DNA from 4 places in the Pantoea sp. SGAir0175 genome. Region 1 is predicted to be linked to each of the others. Evidence: predicted binding sites of a transcription regulator. Region 1 holds the regulator's gene; each other region holds the start of a gene.
The links. The regulator Fur, encoded in region 1, represses iron uptake genes when iron is present. The targets are predictions, from matches to a motif close to ATAATAATGAGAACNACTATCAA.
Positions count from the first base shown of each region.

Region 2: a site for Fur is predicted at 1,617-1,639, ahead of exbB (tol-pal system-associated acyl-CoA thioesterase). Genes of this name have one in related genera too.
Region 3: a site for Fur is predicted at 1,120-1,142, ahead of fepD (Fe(3+)-siderophore ABC transporter permease). Genes of this name have one in related genera too.
Region 4: a site for Fur is predicted at 1,138-1,160, ahead of C1N56_RS11415 (TonB-dependent siderophore receptor). Genes of this name have one in related genera too.

Region 1 covers NZ_CP028081.1:2,917,260-2,920,390, reverse strand. Annotated here, with positions in the region: gene glnS (glutamine--tRNA ligase) at 1-592, shown strand, start outside; gene C1N56_RS13645 (hypothetical protein) at 829-1,224, shown strand; gene fur (ferric iron uptake transcriptional regulator) at 1,286-1,735, opposite strand; gene fldA (flavodoxin FldA) at 2,088-2,618, opposite strand; gene ybfE (LexA regulated protein) at 2,756-3,031, opposite strand.
Region 2 covers NZ_CP028081.1:610,575-613,705, reverse strand. Annotated here, with positions in the region: gene C1N56_RS02885 (Ig-like domain-containing protein) at 1-260, shown strand, start outside; gene exbD (TonB system transport protein ExbD) at 373-795, opposite strand; gene exbB (tol-pal system-associated acyl-CoA thioesterase) at 801-1,529, opposite strand; gene metC (cystathionine beta-lyase) at 1,996-3,131, shown strand, end outside.
Region 3 covers NZ_CP028081.1:3,574,226-3,577,356, reverse strand. Annotated here, with positions in the region: gene entS (enterobactin transporter EntS) at 1-1,049, opposite strand, end outside; gene fepD (Fe(3+)-siderophore ABC transporter permease) at 1,196-2,185, shown strand; gene fepG (iron-enterobactin ABC transporter permease) at 2,182-3,131, shown strand, end outside.
Region 4 covers NZ_CP028081.1:2,457,964-2,461,094, forward strand. Annotated here, with positions in the region: gene treA (alpha,alpha-trehalase TreA) at 1-990, shown strand, start outside; gene C1N56_RS11415 (TonB-dependent siderophore receptor) at 1,234-3,131, shown strand, end outside.

The DNA.
Region 1 (3,131 bases):
CGGGCATGAAGAAATCATCAGCATGCCGAACCATCCGAACAAGCCGGAGATGGGCACGCGTGAGGTGCCGTTCAGCCGTGAGGTGTGGATCGATCGCGCCGACTTCCGTGAAGAGGCCAACAAGCAGTACAAACGTCTGGTGCTGGGTAAAGAAGTTCGTCTGCGCAACGCTTATGTCATTCGTGCCGAGCGCGTGGCGAAAGATGAAGCCGGCAACATTACCTGCATCTACGCTACCTGCGATGTCGACACCCTGAGCAAAGATCCGGCCGATGGCCGCAAGGTGAAAGGCGTTATCCATTGGGTGTCGGCGATTCACGCGCTGCCTGCCGAATTCCGCCTGTACGATCGTCTGTTCAGCGTGCCAAACCCGGGCGCGGCCGAGGATTTCCTCACCACCATTAACCCGAACTCGCTGGAGATCAAACAGGGCTTCGTTGAGCCGGGTCTGCGTGCCGCCAGTGCGCTGGCACCGTATCAGTTTGAGCGCGAAGGTTACTTCTGCGCTGACAGCGTGTACTCGCAGCCGTCGAAACTGGTGTTCAACCGCACCGTGGGTCTGCGTGATACCTGGGCAAAAATCGGCGAATAATTTTACTGCTTGATAGCACGATATGATCAGCAAAGGGCGAGCAATCGCCCTTTTTTATTGCCCGTTATCTGCAAACGGGAATCGATTATGCTGAACCAGACAAAAAACAGTAATTGCGCGCGATTACGACTAATCTGACTTTAATAAAATTAACTAATTTACCCGTGTGAAATCGTTATTTTCAGGTAGGCTATGCGCTCTTAAATGTTGCTGTGCGGGTTAGCGAAGGAAGAAAAATGACAAGTCTCGCTCTGGAAGCCAAACATAGCGTGGTGGTTTTACATCAGCTTATCGAACGTATTTTTAATCAGGCCGAAGGCAGCGATGACAGTATGGACCTGCTGCTGTCGCACTTTCATCCCGACTTCAAAATGGTGACGCCGCAAGGCAAACAGCTCGATCTCAATGACACTGAAACCCTGTTTCGCAAACTGCACGGGCAGCGGGAAGGGATGCGAATCGCCACCAGTGAGCATGCCATCATTTCCCAGCAGCAGCAGGAAGTGACCATTCAGTATCACGAACTGCAAATGCTTAACGGCAACAACCAGACCCGCATTTCGCTGGCGGTGCTGGACTGCAGCACGCCGGTTCCGCGCTGGCGCTATTTGCAGGAAACGCTGGTCGCCTGAACGCAGCCATAAAAAAACCGGTGCCTGGCACCGGTTTTTTTATACTGCATAGCATATTCAATTACTGATCGTGGAGCGTCTCGTCTTCGCGGCAGTCTCCCAGCGCACAGTGGCCGTACAGATACAGGCTGTGGTTGCTGAGTTTGATACCGTGGCGTGTTGCAATCTCACGCTGACGCGTTTCGATAGATTCATCGCTAAACTCGATCACTTTGCCGCAGTCGAGGCAAATCAGGTGATCATGATGATGCTGCTGGGTCAGTTCGAACACGGATTTCCCGCCTTCGAAGTTATGACGCGTCACGATGCCGGCGTCGTCAAACTGGTTCAGAACACGGTATACCGTCGCCAGACCAATCTCTTCGCCCATGTCGATCAGGCGTTTGTACAAATCTTCCGCACTGACATGATGGGACTCGGGTCCGGGTCCCTGAAGCACTTCCAGAATCTTCAGTCTGGGCAGCGTGACTTTCAGGCCAGCCTTTTTCAATGCGGAGTTGTTGTCAGTCATGCGGATATTGTCCTGTTACTTTGCTAGTCACTTACGGCGCAAAGGCCTTGAATGTGTGGTCAACGCGCATTCTCATTTGCGTCTCATTATAGAGCTCAGCCTGCGAAATGAAAACCGGCTGCGGCGGACAATTCCCCGGATGCTGTAAGGAGAAATGTCGTGAACCTCAGCGGGATCGTGCAGATCGATGTTCCTTTTCGCGCAGTCTCAGTCTGATGCCCGAGGAATAAGCAGATGACCGTTGCGGGTATTCTACAGAATTGAGGGAAAAAGTTAAAAAACCATAGCTATTATTTTTATAGGTAATTCCATTGCCCGATGTGAGCCAGCGCCCACATCGGACAGGAAAGCATCAGGCTTCGATGATCGCCTGCAGCTGCAGCTCGTCAAAGATCTGCTTAACCCATTTGTCGACGCGCTCGTTAGTCAGTTCAGGCTGACGATCTTCATCGATGGCGAGGCCGAGGAAGTGTTTGTCGTCTGCCAGACCTTTAGAGGCTTCGAAGTGGTAACCTTCGGTTGGCCAGTGGCCCACAATCACTGCGCCGTTTGGCTCAATGATGTCGCGAATGGTGCCCATCGCGTCACAGAAGTACTCGGCATAATCTTCCTGATCGCCGCAGCCAAACAGCGCTACCAGCTTACCGTTGAAATCAATCTCTTCCAGCGTCGGGAAGAAGTCATCCCAGTCGCACTGGGCTTCACCGTAGTACCAGGTCGGAATACCCAGCAGCAGAATATCGAATGCTTCGAGATCTTCTTTGGTGCTCTTAGCAATGTCATGCACTTCGGCGACATCTTTACCCAGTTGTTTCTGGATCATTTTTGCAATGTTTTCAGTGTTGCCGGTATCGCTGCCGAAGAAAATGCCTACGATTGCCATGGAGTGAGTAACCTCTTAAATCCTGATTGTGAAAGTAAGTCAGAAGACGACACAGTTATGCGAATGATAGCAGACCGGCGAAAAGCGCGGAATGTGTAAAGCGCTGAGTTTGTGTTCCAGCGTGCGGTCTGTGCACGTTACGCCAGTTTGAGCTGCGCCAGCAGCATTTGTTCAATCAGTTCACTGCGGCTGATGTTCTGCTGCTCGGCCAGCGTATTAAGCGCGTCGACCGCTTCGCTGGACATTTTCAGCTCAACGCGGCGCAGGCCGCGCACCCGGTCGCGCTTCAGCTGGTTGCGCTTATTAATGCGCAGCTGCTCATCACGCGACAGCGGACTGGTTTTAGGGCGACCGGGACGCCGCTCGTCTGCGAAGAGATCGAGCGTGGTACGATCTGTCTGTTCTTTTGCCATGGTTTGTGAAACTGCGTGGGCGCGAACGGCGGAAAGGCGCTGCGCGATTTAAACATTTATCGGCCCGACCGCGGCGAAAAAAGCATCCGCGGCAAATTTT
Region 2 (3,131 bases), 1.8 Mb from region 1:
TCAAAGATTTCTCCATGGAAGATGTCCTATCCAAAGGCCAAAAGGATCATTTCATTGACGACGGCAAAACCCAGTTAATGGTCAACGGCAACCAGGGCGATACCGTACGTCTCGAAGATATCCTGCCTGAAGGCAGCGAGCAGAAGGGCTGGACGCAGCAAACCGGCACCGTGACCATCGCTGGCAACCAGTACCATGTGTTCAGCCACGGCGACGCGGAACTGCTGGTGCAGGACGGCGTAACGGTGAATCTGGTTTAACCGCAGTTTGCCACCGCATAATGACATGGCGGCCTGCTCGGGCCGCCATAATAAAAAAGGTCGTCATGAATGACGACCCTACAGATATGGTGCTGGTATTACGCCGGTGAAACTATTTCTTCACCGTCTCCATGCCCATCAAACCAATCTTCAGATAACCCGCTTCACGCAGCTGATCCATCACCGACATCAGCGTTTCATAATCGACTGATTTATCCGCCTGGAAGAAGATGGTGGTCTCTTTGTTACCTTCGGTTTGCGCAGTGAGCGCGTTCACCAGCGTCTCTTTGGTCACCGCATCGTTACCGATGTAGATCTGTTTATCCGCTTTGATCGACAGATAAACCGGCTTCTCCGGACGCGGCTGCGGCGCGCTGGTGGAGGCAGGCAGATTGACGCGTACATCCACCGTGGCGAGCGGCGCAGCGACCATGAAGATGATCAGCAGCACCAGCATGACATCGATAAACGGCGTCACGTTGATTTCGTGCATTTCGCCATCGCCGACCGCATCATCGTTTAAACGCATCGCCATAATACTTATCCTACGCGCAGTTTCTGGGCCGCCGCCGGACGGTTAACTTCTTTTGCGGTATCGACGTTGCCGAGGTCCAGATCGCGGCTCTGCAGCAGCAGCACCTGCGCCGCCACGTCGCCCAGTGAGGCTTTGTAGCTGGCGATCATGCGGGCGAAGACGTTGTAGATCACCACCGCCGGGATTGCCGCCACCAGGCCAATCGCTGTCGCCAGCAGCGCTTCCGCGATGCCCGGTGCCACCACCGCGAGGTTGGTGGTCTGGGTTTTCGCGATACCGATAAAGCTGTTCATGATGCCCCACACGGTGCCGAACAGACCGATAAATGGCGCGACGGAACCGATGGTGGCGAGGAAGCCGTTACCGCGACCGGCGTGGCGGCTGAAGCCCGCGACGCGACGCTCAAGGCGGAAGCTGGTGCGCTCTTTGATGCCGTCGAGGTCTTCGCTGCCAGCAGAGAGTTCCAGTTCGTTACGCGTGTCGGCGAGCAGCACGGCGCTGTGGCTGTTGGCTTTGAAGTTTTCGGCAGCGCGATACGCGTCATTCAGTGAGCGCGCTTCGCCCAGCGCCAGCTGTTCGCGCTTCAGGCGACGTTTCGCCCCGCTCAGCTCCGCGTATTTGCCAAAGAAAATCGCCCAGGTGACGACCGAGGCCAGCAACAGGCCGATCATCACAATTTTTACCACGATATCGGCATGCTGATACATGCCCCAAACGGAGAGGTCCGTTTGCATCAAGTCACTGGCTACCACGCTGCGTCTCCGACTTCTGTTGCACCGTTCACGATTGAAGCGCGGATCATAGCAAAAAAACCGACCGAAGTGATAGTGGTTCTCATTACTATTTACAAAGCTGTAACCTGCTGAATTGATACGGCGCAATGTTTAGCGCGATAAATCGCGCCGCTACGGTTGGGTGCGATTTGCGGGATGGAGCAACAGGCACGATTGCGCGATAAATCGCGCCGCTACGGTTAGATGCGGTTTGCGGAATGGTGCAACTGGCATGGACGAACATCCCGCACGGGTTGTAGCGGCGCAATTTATTGCGCTTTGCTTTTCCGCCGCGTAATAAAAGCCGCAATCAGCCTCTTTCCGCGATTGTGCTGGCGTCACTCTGATATTCGGCAAACGGGCTCAACCCCGCGCCGCGATTCGTGGTAAGTTGAATGCTTTGTGAGACGTGTCAGGAAAGGCAGTGATGGCAACGAAAAAAATTGATACCCGGCTTGTCACCGCGGGACGCAGCAAACGTTACACTCAGGGCTCGGTTAACAGCGTCATTCAGCGCGCATCCTCACTGGTTTTTGACTCCGTCGCGGACAAACAACGCGCCACCGCCGGACGCGCCAGCGGTGAACTGTTTTATGGCCGGCGCGGCACCCTCACCCATTTTTCCTTCCAGGATGCGATGACCGAACTGGAAGGCGGCGCCGGCTGCGTGCTCTATCCGTGCGGTGCGGCCGCAGTCGCCAATGCCATCCTCGCGTTTGTCACCAGTGGCGATCATATTCTGGTCAGCGGCGCGGTATACGAACCCACCCAGGATTTCTGCACCAAAATTCTCGCGAAGCTTAACGTCACCACCACCTGGTTTGATCACTGCATCGGCAGTGAAATCGGCGAGCTGGTGCAGCCGAACACTCGCGTGGTGTTCCTTGAATCACCGGCTTCCATCACCATGGAAGTGCAGGATATTCCGGCGATTGTCGCGGCGGTGCGCGCCAAAGCGCCAGATGCGGTGATCATGATTGATAATACCTGGGCGGCGGGCGTGCTGTTTAACGCGCTGGAGCATGGCATCGACATTTCTATCCAGGCCGGCACCAAATACATCATCGGCCACAGCGATGCGATGATCGGCACTGCGGTGGCCAACGAACGTTGCTGGGCGCAGCTGCGCGAAAACTCCTACCTGATGGGCCAGATGGTGGATGCGGACACCGCGTACATGGCCAGCCGTGGCCTGCGCACGCTGGCTACGCGTCTGCGTCAGCACGAAGAAAGCGGTCTGCGCGTGGCCGAATGGCTGGCGGCGCAGCCGGAAGTGGCGCGCGTCAACCATCCGGCGCTGGCGCAGTGCAAAGGCCACGAGTTCTGGCGGCGCGACTTCAGCGGCAGCAGCGGGCTGTTCTCATTCATCCTGCATGAAAAACTCACCCCGGCGCAGCTGGCAAATTATCTCGATCGCTTCCACCATTTCAGTATGGCCTACTCGTGGGGCGGCTTTGAATCGCTGATTCTGGCGAACCAGCCGGAAGAGCTGGCGGCAATTCGTCCGGCGGGCGGCGTGGATTTTGACGGCACGCTGGTGCGTCTGCATATCGGGCTCGAGCA
Region 3 (3,131 bases), 660 kb from region 1:
CTGTTGATGCGGCCCAGCAGATGATCCGGCGTCAGCAGCTGAATCATCGCGTACTGCACCAGGCTGTTGATGGCGCTGAAGTAGCCGAAGCCCGCCAGACACAGCAGCGCCAGCCACAGCGTCGGCATCAGGCTGAACAGGCCCAGGGCGACGAAACCGGCCACGGCGCTGCCCAGCACCAGCCGCCCAGGGCGCGCCGCCTGTTTCAGCCTGCCGCTGGTAAATGCACCCACGGCGGCACCGAGCGGCACGGCGGCGTACAGCATGCCGAGCTGGTCGGCGCTGACTGACCAGTGCGGTGCCAGCGCCGGGTACAGCACGCGGATGGCGCTGGCCAGCGTCACCAGCGCACCGGTCAGCGCCACCATGCCGACCAGCGGGCTGGCGAACAGGAATTGCACGCCGGTTGCCAGCGCCCGCAGCGGATGCTCGCGCGGCTGCGGAGGCGGGGGCAGCGCAGGCAGCTTCAGCAGCGTCAGCACTGTCAGCAGCGTGCCGAAGGCGGTCAGTCCGTAATTCCACAGCACGCCGCCGTGCGCGATCACTACACCAGCAATTGCCGGCGATAAAATCGAGCCGAAGCGCACCGTCAGCATGGTGATCGCGCCGGCCTGCATAATGTTTTCGCGCCCCACCAGCGCCGGCGTAGCGGCCAGCAGCGCCGTGACGCCAATCGCACCGAAAAAGCCGTCCCACAAGCCCAGCAGATAGACCGCCAGCAGCGAAGGCGCGGGCAGCGCGGCATTTATCGCCAGCGCGACAAAGCCCAGCCCGCAGGTGGTGCGGGCAAACAGGATCAACTTCTTACGCTCATAGCGATCGGCCAGCACGCCGCCGGTCAACAGGCCAGTAAACATGCCGGCAGCGGACAGTGTGACGGCGAGGCCCACCAGCAACGGTGAATGGGTCATCTGCTGAATCTGCACCGGCACGGCAACGGCCAGCATGCCGAGCGCCACAATCGAGATAAAACGCGCAATAAACACCGCGCGAAACGCCGCGTGGGTTTTCAGCAGTGAGAGATCGATAAAGTGAGAGGGTTTGTTCATTGTTTCGCCTTTTTGCACCAATTTTCCTCATCATCCGCGAGGCGACTCATGGTAACATAGGCAAACGCGAGTAATAACGATAACAAATATCATTATCACATTACGTTGCACCGCAACGAGGTCGAACAGTGAAGGTTTAGAACGCTATGCGCCAGATCCGTGCATTAGCAGGCTCAGGGATTCTGCTTTTGCTCCTCATGGCGCTCAGTCTGATGCTGGGTGCCAAATCAATACCGCTTTCCGATGTGTATCACGCTCTCACCGCTTCCTGCTCCAGCGCGGAGTGCATCATCGTGCGCGATGCGCGCCTGCCGCGCACGCTGGCCGGTCTGCTGGCTGGCGTGGCGCTGGGGCTGGCTGGCGCGCTGATGCAGAGCCTGACGCGTAATCCGCTGGCCGAGCCGGGCATTCTGGGCGTGAACGCCGGTGCCGGTTTTGCCATCGTGCTCGGCATCGCGCTGCTGGGAGCGGACTCCCCGCTGCAGTGGCTGACGCTGGCCTTCAGCGGCGCGCTGCTGGCGGCGCTGCTGATGACGGTGATTGGCGCGATGGGCGGCGGGCGCGTCAATCCGGTGCGTCTGACGCTGGCGGGCGTGGCGCTGGCGGCGGTGCTGGAGGGCTTAACCTCCGGCCTGTCGCTGCTCAATCCGGACATTTACGATCACCTGCGCTTCTGGCAAAGCGGCTCGCTGGATATCCGCGATTTCAGCGTGTTGCGTACCCTGAGCCCGGCGGTGCTGGCCGGTGCGGCGCTGGCGCTGGGGCTGGCGCAGTCGCTGAACAGCCTGAGCATGGGCGGCGATATGGCGGCGGCGCTGGGCACGCGCGTGGTGCGCACTCAACTGCTGGGCCTGCTGGCGATTGCCTTACTGAGCGGCGCGGCGACCGCCGCCGTCGGGCCGATCGCTTTTATCGGCCTGATGACGCCGCATTTTGCCCGCTGGCTGGTGGGCAACGATCACCGCTGGCTGCTGCCGGCGACGGCGCTGATCACCCCGGCGCTGCTGCTGGCGGCGGATATTCTGGGGCGGATGATGGTGGCAGGCGAACTGCGTGTCTCAATTGTGACCGCCATCCTTGGCGCGCCGATGCTGATTTTGCTGGTGCGGCGCCAGCGCGGGCGAGGTGGACTATGACGCGGCGCGCCTGGTTGCATGGCGGCTGGCTGCTATTAGCGTGTGCGCTGCTGACGTGGCTGGCGCTGACGCGCGGTGCGCTGCCGATTACGGCGGAGCAGGTGTGGCAGGCGCTGCGCGGGCAGGGAGCGGCCAACGTGCAGCTGATTGTGGTGGAGTGGCGGCTGCCGCGCGTGATGATGGCGCTGCTGATCGGCGCGGCGCTGGGTGTCAGCGGGGCAATTTTTCAGTCGCTGCTGCGTAACCCGCTCGGCAGCCCGGATATTCTCGGCTTCAATACCGGCGCTTACAGCGGTGTGCTGGTGGCGCTGGTGCTGTTCAATCAAAGTATTACCGCGATGACCGGGGCCGCGCTGATCGGCGGTATCGCGACGGCTGCGCTGGTGTATCTGTTTGCCTGGCGCAACGGGGTGGAAACGTTTCGGTTAATCATCGTGGGCATTAGCGTGCGCGCGCTGCTGATGGCGCTCAATGCCTGGCTGATTATCAGCGCTTCGCTGGAGTCGGCGCTCAGCGCCGGGCTGTGGAGCGCCGGCTCGCTCAACGGCATCACCTGGGCGAAAACGCCGCCGGTGGTGACGGTGCTGCTGCTGTCGCTGCTGCTGGTGGCGCTGTTAACGCGCCGCATGCGTCTGCTGGAGATGGGCGATGACACCGCCTGCGCGCTCGGCGTGCCGGTGGAGCGCAGCCGCCTGTGGCTGATGCTGCTGGGCGTGCTGCTGACCGCGGCGTCCACCGCGCTGGCGGGGCCGATCTCGTTCGTGGCGCTGCTGGCACCGCAGATTGCGCGCCGGCTGAGCGGCGGGGAAAAAGGCGCATTATGGCTGGCGGCGCTGTGCGGCGCGCTGCTGTTGTGCGCCGCCGATTATGCCGCGCAGCATCTGTTCCTGCCTTATCAACTGCCGGTTGGCGTGATTACCGTCAGCCTGGGCGGACTCTATCTGAT
Region 4 (3,131 bases), 460 kb from region 1:
CGCCAGTATCTGCCGCAGCTGCAAAAAGAGTATGACTACTGGATGGCGGACAGCGATAAGGTGGCTGCCGGCCAGGCGAGCAAGCGCGTGGTGAAGCTGAGTGACGGCACCCTGCTCAATCGCTACTGGGATGACCGTGACGTGCCGCGCACCGAATCCTGGCTGGACGATGTCAACACCGCGAAAAAAGCGCCTGAGCGCAATAAACAACAGGTGTATCGCGATCTGCGCGCGGGCGCCGCCTCGGGCTGGGACTTCAGCTCACGCTGGTTCACCGATGCGCACAATCTGGCCTCGATTCGCACCACCCAGCTGGCCCCGGTGGACCTCAACAGCCTGCTGTTCCACCTGGAGCAGACGCTGGCGAAAGCCGCGAAGCTGGCAAAACAGAATGATAAAGCGCAGCAGTTTGCTGCGGATGCAGAGAAGCGCCAGGCGGCGATCAATCGTTACCTGTGGGATGACAAACAGGGCTGGTATGCCGACTACGATTTCCAGAAAAAGCAGGTGCACAATCAGCTCACCGCCGCCACGCTGTTCCCGCTGTATATGCAGCTGGCGGGCGACAAACAGGCTGAACGTACCGCCGCCGCCGTGGAAAAACAGCTGCTGAAACCGGGCGGGCTGGTCACCACGACGGTAAACAACGGCCAGCAGTGGGATGCGCCTAACGGCTGGGCCCCGCTGCAGTGGGTAGCGGTCGAAGGTCTGGAGCACTATAAGCAGAACCAGCTGGCGCAGCAGATTGGTCAGCGCTTCCTGCAAAATGTGCAGCAGACTTACGATCGCGAGCACAAGCTGGTCGAGAAGTATGTGGTCGACGGTGCCCAGCTGGGCGGTGGTGGCGGCGGCGAATATCCGCTGCAGGACGGTTTTGGCTGGACCAACGGCGTAACGCTGAAGCTGCTGGATAAGTATTGTCCGAAAGATAAAACCTGTAACAGCACGCGCGACATCCCCTCAATGCCGACGCTAAACGCGGCGAAATAACCCTGACGTCAGGTGCGCCGCCGTGCGCACCTGCTTCTCAGGCCCGATGCCACAGCCAGGCGATGACCATGCCCGGCGCTGCGGCATCCCCTGCGCATCACACTTTTCCATTACTTATCTTTTACATCTTGAAACACCCCTTACTAAAAGATAATAATTCTCAATCTTAAAATTACTCTTTTTCTCATCATTAACCGCCGCGCTGGTGTGGTGCGGCTTTTATTCTCTGCCAAAGGAATCATTATGACCGCGCTGTTCCCCCTCAACCGTGGCCGGCTGCTGTGCGCGCTGGCGCTGGCGTTTCCGGCACTCGGCGTTGCCGAACCCTCTCTGGTGGTCACCGCACAGCCGCAGGAGAGCGCCACCTCGCCCACGGCGGGCTATCTCGCCACCCGCAGCGGCGCCACGAAAAGCGATCGTCCACTCGTCACCACGCCGCAGTCCATTTCCGTGGTGACGCGTCAGCAGATTGACGATCAGGGCGCGCAGGATCTGAACCAGGCGCTGGGCTATACCCCGGGGGTTTTCACCAACTTTGGTGGCGCGGCCACGCGTTACGACACCATTTCGCTGCGTGGTTTCCACGGCGGTGACGTCGACAACACTTTCCTTGACGGTCTGCGCGTGATGAGCGACGGCGGCAGCTTCAACATCCTGCAGGTGGATAACTGGTTCCTTGACCGCATCGACGTAATTAAAGGCCCCTCTTCTGCCCTTTATGGCCAGACGGTGCCGGGCGGGCTGGTGAACATGGTCACGAAGCGGCCGCAGTTTGCTTCACAGGGCCATTTACGCTTCGCCACCGGCAGCAATGCCAGTAACAGCGCCGCCTTTGATTACACCGACGCGATTAACGATCAATGGGCGTACCGCCTGACCGGCATCATGCGCAACAGCGATACCCAGTACGACCACACGCGCGAAGAGAAATACGCGCTGTCACCCCAGCTGCTGTGGCAGCCGGATGAAGACACCAGCTTGCTGCTGCGTGCTTATCTGCAAAAAGATCCCTCAGGCGGCTATCACGGCTCGGTGCCGGCGGAAGGCACGCTGTACAGCCACAATGGTCGCTGGCTGAGCGACGGCTTTTATGAGGGCGACAGCGCGCTGGATCAGTTCAAACGTCATGAGCAGATTTACGGCTACGACTTCTCGCACCGTTTCGATGAGGTATGGTCGGTGCACAGCACCGGCAGCTACAGCCATTCCAACGTGGCGCTCGACCAGGTGTACCAGATTGGCTGGAACAGCGACAATCCGGACCTGCTCAACCGCTACTACTCCGGTGAGCGCTCTTCGCTCAGCGCATGGGCGACCGATAACCAGCTGCAGGCGGAGTTTGCCAGCGGTGCGCTGCAGCATCGCGTCACGCTCGGCGCGGAGTATCACCGCTACAAAAATGATCTGAGCGACGCCAGCGGCGCTGCCTCACCGCTGAATGCCTGGAGCGGCGAGGCCATCGGCAGCCAGCCGGATTACCTCTGGACAGCGCAGACGCGCCGCTATTACCAGAGCGGCCTCTATCTGCAGGATGAGATGGCGTGGCAGCGCTGGCATCTGGATTTGTCTGGTCGCTATGACCGCATCGTGTCAGAGAATGGCAATAGTCGTCGTCAGGACGATCACGTCAGCGGCCGCGCCGCGCTGCTGTACGCCTTTGATAATGGCGTGTCGCCGTACGTCAGCTGGAGCCAGGCGATTACCCCGGCTTCGCTGACCGATCCCGACGGGAATCAGCTGAAACCGACCACCTCAGAGCAGTATGAAGCCGGGGTGAAATACCAGCCGAACGGCACGCGCGATCTCTACAGCGTGGCCCTGTACGACCTGACGCAGAACGATGTGGCCAACCGTAACGTGCAGGACGGCACCTACACCCCGTCCGGCAAAGTGCATGCGCAGGGCATTGAACTGGAGGCGCGCAGCCAGCTGACCGAACGGTTCAGCACCATTGCCGGTTATACGCTCAACCATCTGCGCTTTAAGGATTCCGTGGACGGCAACGATGGCCATACGCCGTACGTCACGCCAAATAGCATGGCGTCGCTGTGGGGGCATTATCAGTTTGATTACGGCCTGAGCGCGGGTGCCGGGGTGCGCTACATTGGTCGCCAGTGGGCCGATAACGAAAACACCACCCG